DNA from 3 places in the Labrys methylaminiphilus subsp. lupini genome. Region 2 is predicted to be linked to each of the others. Evidence: predicted binding sites of a transcription regulator. Region 2 holds the regulator's gene; each other region holds the start of a gene.
The links. The regulator LexA, encoded in region 2, represses DNA repair genes until DNA is damaged. The targets are predictions, from matches to a motif close to TGTTCNNNNTGTGTTCNG.

Region 1 (3,275 bases), 940 kb from region 2:
CCCTACGATCTCGACCGTGCGAAGGGTTGGGCCATCCAGGCCGAAGCGGGCCTCAAGTTTACGCAGCAGTTGCAGGCCGTGCTGTTCGGGGGCTACCTGAGCTATGATGCTCCGAATATTGCCACCAACACTGCCGACAACTTCAAATATTATGTCGTCGGCGGCCAGCTGAACTACACCGTGGTGAAGGGCTTCATTGCCGGTGCCGAAGTCTGGTACCAGAACAAGGATCGCGACGGCGACGTGCCGAAATATGACAGCGTCGGCGCTGGCGTGCGTCTGCGCCGCACCTTCTAAATTTCGCGCCAAAATATCTGAAAACGCTGCGCCCTCGGCGCAGCGTTTTTGCGTTATGAACTCGCCCTCAGTTCTGATTGGCCGGGGTAAGATCGGTGCCGTTCAGGCTGCCGATATAGTCGGTTAGCATCGGCACGTAGCGCTGCGCGCCACCGGCGGCCATCGCCACGCCGAACGAGTTCTTCACGGCATTGCCGATCGGATTGACCAATCCTGCCGCACTGGCCATCGCCTCCAGATAGCTTAGATCCTTGTAGGCGTTGGCGATGGTGAATTTGTGGGCATCCTTGTCGCCCTCCAGGACCCAGCGCGAAAAGGTCTGGTAGAAACCGCAATCCATGCGGCCGCCGCGGATGACGCTGTCGAAGCGCTTGGGTGTGATGCCGACCTTCTGCGACAAAGCGAGGGCCTCGGCATAGAGGGCGGCATAGCCCAACGACAGGAAATTATTGAGCAGCTTCATGCGGTGACCGTCGCCCGTGCCACCGATATGCACGATGCGTCCGGCCCAGGTTGATATCACCGGCTTGAGGCGCTCGAACAGGGCGTCGCTTGCGCCGACCATGGTATCGAGCGTGCCTTCCCAGGCTTCCTTCGGCGTGCGGCCGAGCGGCGCATCGGCGTAATCGATGCCGGCTTCGGCGAGTTCGGCCGCGAGGGCGAGGGTGGAATTGGGATCGGAGGTCGAGCAGTCGACGACGACGGATCCCGGCTTCAGGCCGGCCTTCAGCCCATCGGGACCGTGTACCAGCGCTTCCACCTGTCGCGAACCGGTGACGCAGAGGAAGACGATGCTGGAAGCGGCGCCCACCTCGCGCGGGGTCTTGGCCTCCTTGGCGCCGCGGGCCACGAGATCCTCCACCGGCGCCCGGTTGCGGTGGCCCATCACCGTCAGGGCGTAGCCCTTCTCCACGATGTTCTTGGCCATGCCATGGCCCATATAGCCGACCCCGATGAAGCCGACGCTTTCCTGCGCATTCGTCATTGCAATCGTCCCGTTTCCTGTCCCGCATTTCCGACGCGGGTTGCCGGCGCATCCTGCCGACGGTGAGTGTGGACGGGGAGGGGCTACGGGCGCAAGCCCGATGGTGCAATGGTATGATGATTTATCGAAGGTCGGCCTGCCCCGAGCAGTCAGCTTCTGTTAAATAAGAACGATGAGAACAAAAATAGAACTTGCATGAATGAGAACAAAATGGGTACATACCGCCACGGGGCTTTGAATTGCGACAAGATGCAAGCCCAGTGTTGAAAACGATTGGTTCGGATGACGAATCCGTTCGTGCTTGATAGGGAAACGGGCATATGAGTCAGACGCAGCTGCGCTTGGTCGAAGGAAGCTCCATGGACAAGACGAAGGCGCTCGACGCCGCCCTATCACAGATCGAACGCGCTTTCGGCAAGGGCTCGATCATGCGGCTCGGCAAGGGTTCCAAGACGATGGAGGTGGAGGCGATCTCCACCGGCTCCCTTGGTCTCGATATTGCGCTCGGTGTCGGCGGCCTGCCCAAGGGGCGCGTCATCGAGATCTACGGGCCGGAATCCTCGGGCAAGACCACGCTGGCGCTGCACAGCGTCGCCGAGGCCCAGAGGAGAGGCGGCGTTTGCGCCTTCATCGACGCCGAACACGCGCTCGATCCGGTCTATGCCCGCAAGCTGGGCGTCAATCTCGACGAATTGCTGATCTCGCAGCCCGATACCGGCGAACAGGCCCTTGAAATCTGCGACACGCTGGTGCGCTCGGGGGCGATCGACGTCATCGTCATCGATTCCGTGGCGGCGCTGACGCCCAAGGCCGAAATCGAAGGCGAAATGGGCGATGTGCAGCCCGGCCTGCAGGCCCGCCTGATGAGCCAGGCGCTGCGCAAGCTGACGGCCTCGATCGGGCGTTCCAACTCGATGGTCATCTTCATCAACCAGATCCGCATGAAGATCGGCGTGATGTATGGCAGCCCGGAAACCACTACGGGCGGCAACGCCCTGAAATTCTATGCCTCGGTCCGCCTCGACATTCGCCGAATCGGCGCGATCAAGGACAGGGAAGAGGTGGTCGGCAACCAGACCCGCGTGAAGGTCGTCAAGAACAAGGTGGCGCCGCCCTTCAAGCAGATCGAATTCGACATCATGTATGGCGAAGGCATCTCGAAGGTGGGCGAATTGGTCGACCTCGGCGTCAAGGCCGGCGTGGTCGAAAAATCCGGCGCCTGGTTCAGCTATGAGAGCCAGCGTCTCGGCCAGGGCCGTGAGAACGCCAAGCAGTTCCTCAAGGACAATCCGGATGTGGCGGATAAGATCGAGGGCCAGATTCGCCAGAATGCCGGCCTGATTGCCGAGCGTATCCTCGACAATATCGACCCGTCCGAAGCCGAGGGCGAATGAGGTCGGCCTCGACCGGCTTCTCACGTCTGGCCTAAGCAGAGCCAATTCACACCGAATAACCCGTCTGTCGCTCCCGGCAGTCGGGTTTTTCATGTATGCGCGCCTCGACAGGCCGAAACAGCCCCGCTACAACGCCCCACCACCATGTTGCTGGCCATGCCGAAAGGAAGGGACCAGCCAAAACAGGCATTTAGGCCAAATAGGCAAATTGGACATGAGCGGCGTCAACGAGATCCGATCCACCTTCCTCGACTATTTCGTGCGGAACGGCCATGAAGCCGTGGCGTCTTCGCCGCTGGTGCCACGCAACGATCCGACCTTGATGTTTACCAATGCCGGCATGGTGCAGTTCAAGAACGTCTTCACCGGCATCGAGAAGCGCTCCTATTCGCGTGCCGCGACCTCGCAGAAATGCGTGCGCGCCGGCGGCAAGCACAATGACCTCGACAATGTCGGCTACACGGCGCGGCATCACACCTTCTTCGAGATGCTCGGCAACTTTTCTTTCGGCGATTATTTCAAGGATCGCGCGATCGAACTCGCCTGGAACCTGATCACCAAGGATTTCGGCCTGCCGGCCTCCAAGCTCTTGGTGACCG
Region 2 (3,275 bases):
AATATCGCTGCATGCCACGCGCGGACGTGTTCTCGCTTCGGCCATCACGGCGCTGAGGACCCAGCCCGGCTTCAACGCCTCGGCCATGGACGGCTATGCGGTGCGAGCGGCAGATGCCAAGGAAGGTGCTAGCCTCGAATTGATCGGAGAATCGGCGGCGGGGCACGGCTATGCCGGACGAGTTGGCGAAAACCAGGCCGTTCGCATCTTCACGGGTGCGCCCGTGCCGGATGGCGCCGACACAGTGGTGATCCAGGAGCACACGAGCCGCGAGGGCAATCGCGTCATCGTGGAGGCGGCGGCCAGGCTCGGCCAGCATATCCGGGCCCGTGGCCTGGACTTTGCCGAAGGACGGGAGGCTTTGACATCAGGCACCGTCATCGGTCCCCGCGACATAGCGCTTGCCGCGGCCATGAATCATCCTGCCCTGCCTGTCCGCCGCCGCCCCAAAGTCGCTATTCTCGCGACCGGCGATGAATTGGTACTGCCCGGTCAAGCCATCGGCGAGAATCAGATCGTCGCCTCCAACAATTTCGCCATTCGGGCACTGGTCGAGGCCGAGGGGGGCGAAGTACTCGACCTCGGCATCGCCAGCGACGACTTCCCGGCTCTGGAGGCTGCCGTTCGGCGGGCTCGTACCGAGAAGGCGGATGTGCTCGTCACCATCGGCGGTGCTTCGGTCGGCGATCACGATCTGATCCAGACCGCGCTCACCCGCGAAGGCATGCAGCTCGGCTTCTGGAAGATCGCCATGCGCCCGGGCAAGCCCCTGCTGCACGGGCGGCTTGGCTCAATGCATATCCTCGGCCTGCCCGGCAATCCGGTATCCTCGGTGGTCTGCGGCGTCCTCTTCCTGGTACCCCTGTTGCGTACGTTGCTGGGGCGGGCCGATGCGGGTCTGTCCCGCCGCAAGGCCGTCTTCGCCAACGCCTGGCCAGCCAACGACGTTCGTGAAGACTATATCCGTGCCCGCTTCGTGCTTGACGATACGTCAGACATCCTCAAGGTAGAGCCGCTGGCGCTGCAGGATTCGTCGCTGGTGAGTGTGATGCAGCATGCCGACTGTCTGGTCGTCCGGCCGCCCTTTGCGCCGGAAGCAAAACCGGGCGATATCTGCGAGATCATCGATCTTCGTGCGGCCGGCTATTGACGCTACCCTTAACCTGAACTTCACAGTTGCAGAACACAGTAGGAACATGTAGCACTGTTCTTGTTTTGTTTACACCTTCACCGTGATTCGCGGCCGCCACGACGGGAAAGCCATGCTGACCAAGAAACAACACGAATTGCTTCGGTTCATTCATGAGCGCCTGAAGGAACAGGGCGTGCCCCCCTCCTTCGATGAAATGAAGGAGGCGCTGGACCTGCGCTCCAAGTCCGGCATCCACCGCCTGATCATGGCTCTGGAGGAGCGCGGCTTCATCCGGCGCCTGCCAAACCGGGCACGCGCGCTCGAAGTGGTACGCCTGCCCGAATCCGCCGTGCCAGGCGGCCTGTCGCTGGCCTCTTCGCAGCGGGGCTTCCGCCCCAACGTGATCGAGGGCAATCTCGGCAAGGTCCGCCCCGTCAGGCCGGAAATGGACGAGGATGTCGGCCGGCCGGTTCTGGTCCCGGTGATGGGACGCATCGCCGCCGGTACGCCGGTCTCCGCCATCCAGACCAAGAGCCATACCATCAGCGTTACGCCGGAAATGCTGTCCTCAGGTGATCATTTCGCCCTGGAAGTGCGCGGTGATTCAATGATCGAAGCTGGTATCTTCGACAATGACACCGTGCTGATCCGCCGCCAGGACCATGCCGATACCGGCGATATCGTGGTAGCCCTGATCGACGATGAGGAAGCCACGCTGAAGCGCTTGCGCAAGCGCGGCGCCTCCATTGCACTGGAGGCGGCCAATCCGGCTTACGAAACCCGTATTTTTGGCCCGGACAGGGTACAGATCCAGGGTAAATTGGTGGGCCTGTTCCGCCGATATTGAGAGCATGCGAATTTGGTTCGCTTGCAATGACTGGCCTTCATACAGTCAGCGGCCACGCTTTGGAACGCCGTGACGTCGAGCGGTTGCTCAAGGCGCGCGCGCCGTATTGCCTTGTCGATTGTGAACTGGAGGAATGCGATCTTTCGCGTCTCGACCTGTCCCACTGGTCGTTCGAGCGTTGCATTCTCAAAAATGCCAAGCTGGTCGGCGCCAAGCTCGCGAATACACTATGGCGCAATTGCAAGGCGGGCGGTGCCGATTTCCGTGGTACCGACCTCGAAGATGCTGCATTCCGTACGGGTGACTACAGCAATGCCAGCTTTCGACGCGCCAAAGCGGCCTCGGCGGTTTTTACCGGCTGCAAACTGACAGGCGCGGATCTCTCGGAAATCGCCGCATTCGGGCTCGTTTTCGAGGAGGTCTTGCTTATGTCGGCGAAACTGCCGGCCTTTTCCTTTCGCAAGTCCACGCTACGCCGCCTCGACTTCACCCAGGCCGATCTGCGCCAATGCGATTTCCGCGATGTCATCTTCGAAGAGTGCAGCCTGCGCGATGCCAATCTGGTCGATGCCCGTTTCGAAGGAGCGGATCTACGCAGTGCCGATCTCGGCGGCTTGAAGCTTGGTGACGCCCGTTATTTCAAGGGCGCCACGATCTCGAAAAACCAGGCCGGCCAATTGCTGGCCGAGCTGGGCTTGCGGATCACCTGAAGAAGGTCTGGAGTTCGCAGGCAAATCCGCTTGATGGTCGGGTAGCCCCGGGTGTCTTCGAACTACCATCTGTCCGAAGACCCGGCCTGGCTGACAGCGCCGATCAGTCGACCGCGATCATGACGTCGGAGGCCTTGATCACGGCATAGGCGTTCTGGCCGGGCTTGAGCTGGAGATCATCGACGGCCTCGTTGGTGATCGAAGCGGTGATGATGGTTCCGTTGACCTCGAGCTGGATATGGGAGGTAGTCTGCCCCTTCGTCACGCTCTTGATCGTGCCCTTGATCTGGTTGCGGGCGCTGATTTTCATGGTCCGTCCTTTCTTGTGAGAATCTCGCGTCAGTTATCGGTTTCGGCGGTGACGCTGTCCATAGGCGTATCCGTCGCTGGGGCCTGCACTGCCGCCTGGGGCAGAAGTTTCGGCGGCACAATCACCCGGCCCGGTGCCCACGGACGGGACGCTTGGGGATGGCGGGCCATGACGAGACGCCAGCGCGGGCTGATATCGCCGCTCGCCGACGGCTCTACATAAAGTGCTATCGAGCCGACCGCGCGAATCAACTCCCGGTCCATCACAACTCCAGCG
Region 3 (3,275 bases), 640 kb from region 2:
TCCAGCTTACGACAGTGCTGGAATTCATTGGCATGGCCGCCAATTCCAAGGATCCCAAGGAATTGATCGGCAAGCAGGCCGAGATCAAGCAGAAGCTGACTGCAGCCCTGCCACTGTGGAACAACCTGTCCGGCACGACCAAGCTGAATGAGGTCACCGTCGAGACGCCGTTGGGTCCGGTCAAGCTCGGAAGCCTGAGCTACGGCGTCGGCATGACCGGCGCGGTCAAGGATGCCTCCTATGGCATTGACATCAAATATGATGGCTTGGCGTTGCCGCAGTCCCCGGCCATTCCGGGTTGGGTGGCTCCGCTGGTTCCGGGCGAGGGCAATATCGACGTGAAGTTCGAGGGCGTCGACCTCGAGGCCATCGCCAAGCTGGCGATCGAGAATTTCGATGCGAGCAAGGATCCGCCGATCCCCAACGAACTGACGCCGCAATTCCTGGCTCTCTTCATGGCCGGACAGCCGCATGTGACCCTGGCGCCCAGCACCTTCACCGCCCCGGCCGGAGCGGTGAGCGCGGAAGGCAAGATGAGCGTCATGCCGAGCCAGAAGGGCAAGGTGACGATTTCGGCCACCAATCTCGACCAGATCATTGCGGCCGTGAACAACGCCCAGGTTCCCAACAAGGAATCGGCCCTGATGGGCATCGCCCTGATCAAGGGGCTGGCCAAGACCGGTGCTGACGGCAAGGCCGTCTGGGACGTCGACTTCGACGCGGCAACCAAGGCCGTGAGCGTCAATGGCCAGGTGCTCAGCGCCGGCAACGGCGGTGGAGCCGCACCTGGTGCCGGCGGCGGTGACGAAGGCGGCGACGATGAAGGCGAGGGCGACAACGCTCAATAAGGAGCGATTGTCGATCCCAAGGTCGATGCAGTGAATGGGGGCAGGCGCGAGCCTGCCCCTTTTGTTTGGAACCAACGGCTTTTCGCCAACGAGACGGAATCGCCTGGACTTGTAGAGACGTGCCGGAACGCAGCGTTGGGACAAGCGTTCACACGTGAACACGCTTTGCTCGCGGCCAACGCCAAAGGGAGAGATCGAGAGCCAAAGAAAAACCCCCGCGGATCGCTCCACGGGGGTGATGATTTCGGCCTCGAAGGAAAGGCTTAGTCGGCCTTGGCTTCACCAGCCGCTTCGGCCGAAGCCGGCTGCTGGGTCGGTTCGGCGGCGCGCGCATTGTGCATCGGGCGGATCGTCTGGAAGGAGGCGCGCTCCTGAACCGCCGGACGGCCGGTCAGGCTGACGACGTCACGGCGGATCGAGGCGATCAGCTCGCGGATGGAGCCGCTGTCGCCGTCGGGACGATATTCCTCGCCGAGCACGTCCAGCTTGGCGCAGAGCTCGACGGCGTTCTTGGCGGGGGCGCGGGAGATCGAATTGGCGATGGAGCGCAGCTCGGAGACCAGTTCGTCGCGCAGCCCCTTCTGGTCATCCGCATCGATGATCGGGGAAGCGAGCATGCCGCGCAAAGCGGCGCGCCGCAAACCCAGAGCCGCTACCGTGTTGGCTCCGTCGGTCGCTTCGCGCTGTTGTCCTGGTCCTGCCATTTTGCTGCCCTCGTATGGAACTAAGAATGAGTGTGCGGCTCCCCTGCACGCCCAATGTGGCGAAAGAGCGATGACGGAAAGCGCGGTTCTGATTTTCGACCTGCTTGTTGGGCAAGTTATCGGGCAAAGGCAAGGTTTTCTTGGCCAGATGCCGCAGATTCCCACATGATTCGAGGCGGAACGACAGACTGCGGTATGGTGTGGTCTTTGGGGTGGTTTGGTAAGCGGATCGTTAAGGCGGGCGCTTGCATTGCACGAACAAATGTGGAACAAAACTAATTGTGCACGAAGCCAATTCCCTTGCAGGCGTGGCGCCGGGAGCATGCTAGAGCAGAAATGATGGAGGCGCCTTTCGGGGTGCCATGGGGCGTGCAGGGCGGTTCGGCCGGCACGCTGTGAAGCGAAGGAAGGAAGCCTCGATGTCGGGCTCGGTGAACAAGGTCATTCTGGTCGGTAATCTCGGCCGCGATCCTGAAGTGCGGCGGCTCAATTCGGGCGAGCCGGTCGTCAACCTGCGTATCGCCACGACGGAAAGCTGGCGCGACAAGGCCACCGGCGAACGCAAGGAGAAGACCGAGTGGCACAGCGTGGTCATCTTCAACGAGGGGCTGGCACGCATCGCCGAGCAATATCTGAAGAAGGGTGCCAAGGTTTACCTCGAGGGCCAGCTGCAGACCCGCAAATACAATGACGCTTCGGGCGTGGAAAAATATTCCACCGAGATCGTGCTGCAGCGCTATCGCGGTGAAATGACACTGCTGGACTCGCGCGGCGGCGGCGGTGGGCAGGGTGAGGGCGCCCGGGACTATCAGGGCAATGATTTCGGCTCGTCGAGCCCGATGGAGCGCCGTCCGGCACCGGCCGGTTCGAGCAAGTTCTCCTCGGCCGACATGGACGACGACATCCCGTTCTGACGTCGGAACAGACCCGTCGACAAGGTGCCTGAAGCGCCGGTCACGTCTCGTGGCCGGCGTCTTGCTTTTGTGCGCGATCGAAGGCTCGATCATCGCCCTGCCGAGACGGAGAAATGGTGTCGAACGCAGTGCGGGCCCTTATCCGGTCACGATCGCCCTGACGCCATCGACGATGAACTGCACCGCCAGGGCCGACAGGACGATGCCGAGAAGTCGGGTCAGCACGACATTGCCGGTGATCCCCAGAAGCTTGTTGATCACGCCGGCAAGGCGGAAGGAGACGTAGCAGCAGGCCGTCACGAAGGCGATGACGAGAAACAGGGATGCGAATTTGGCCGGCTCGCCATGGGTCTGGGCCGATAGCAACATGACGGCCGTGATGGCGCCGGGACCGGCAATCAAAGGGATGGCGAGCGGGAAGGCAGCGACATTGGAGATGAAGTCCTTGGTGATGGCGGTCTCCGCAGTCTCGTTCTTACGCATGGTGGAGCGGTCGAACACCATTTCATAGGCGATGGCGAAGAGCAGCAGGCCGCCGGCGATACGGAAGGCCGGCGTGGTGATGCCGAGCAGCCTGAGGAAGGGTTCCCCGGCGACGGCAAAGAAGGCGAGCACGCCGAAGCCGATCACGCTGGCGCGCCAGCCGACCGAGTGCTGCTGCTCCTTGTTCATGCCGCGAGTGACGCCCAGGAAGATCGGGCCGAGGCCGGGCGGGTCGACCACCACCAGCAAAGTGACGAGAGCGGCGGTCAGATAGTCCAGAATCGACGTCATCACGCCCCTCGACCGATCATTTGCACGCGCCAAGA

Region 1: the regulator LexA is predicted to act here: its motif matches at 1,457-1,474, upstream of recA (recombinase RecA).
Region 3: the regulator LexA is predicted to act here: its motif matches at 1,807-1,824, upstream of ssb (single-stranded DNA-binding protein).

What each region holds. Positions count from the first base shown of each region.
Region 1 covers NZ_JBMDIH010000001.1:2,355,200-2,358,474, reverse strand. The annotation lists gene ACN6KF_RS11160 (porin) at 1-297, shown strand, start outside; gene ACN6KF_RS11155 (NAD(P)-dependent oxidoreductase) at 365-1,282, opposite strand; gene recA (recombinase RecA) at 1,603-2,676, shown strand; gene alaS (alanine--tRNA ligase) at 2,891-3,275, shown strand, end outside.
Region 2 covers NZ_JBMDIH010000001.1:1,418,724-1,421,998, reverse strand. The annotation lists gene ACN6KF_RS06550 (molybdopterin molybdotransferase MoeA) at 1-1,150, shown strand, start outside; gene lexA (transcriptional repressor LexA) at 1,263-1,979, shown strand; gene ACN6KF_RS06540 (pentapeptide repeat-containing protein) at 2,006-2,689, shown strand; gene ACN6KF_RS06535 (TOBE domain-containing protein) at 2,793-2,999, opposite strand; gene ACN6KF_RS06530 (ComEC/Rec2 family competence protein) at 3,029-3,275, opposite strand, start outside.
Region 3 covers NZ_JBMDIH010000001.1:2,058,697-2,061,971, reverse strand. The annotation lists gene ACN6KF_RS09780 (hypothetical protein) at 1-848, shown strand, start outside; gene ACN6KF_RS09775 (hypothetical protein) at 1,112-1,552, opposite strand; gene ssb (single-stranded DNA-binding protein) at 1,972-2,466, shown strand; gene ACN6KF_RS09765 (MarC family protein) at 2,605-3,240, opposite strand.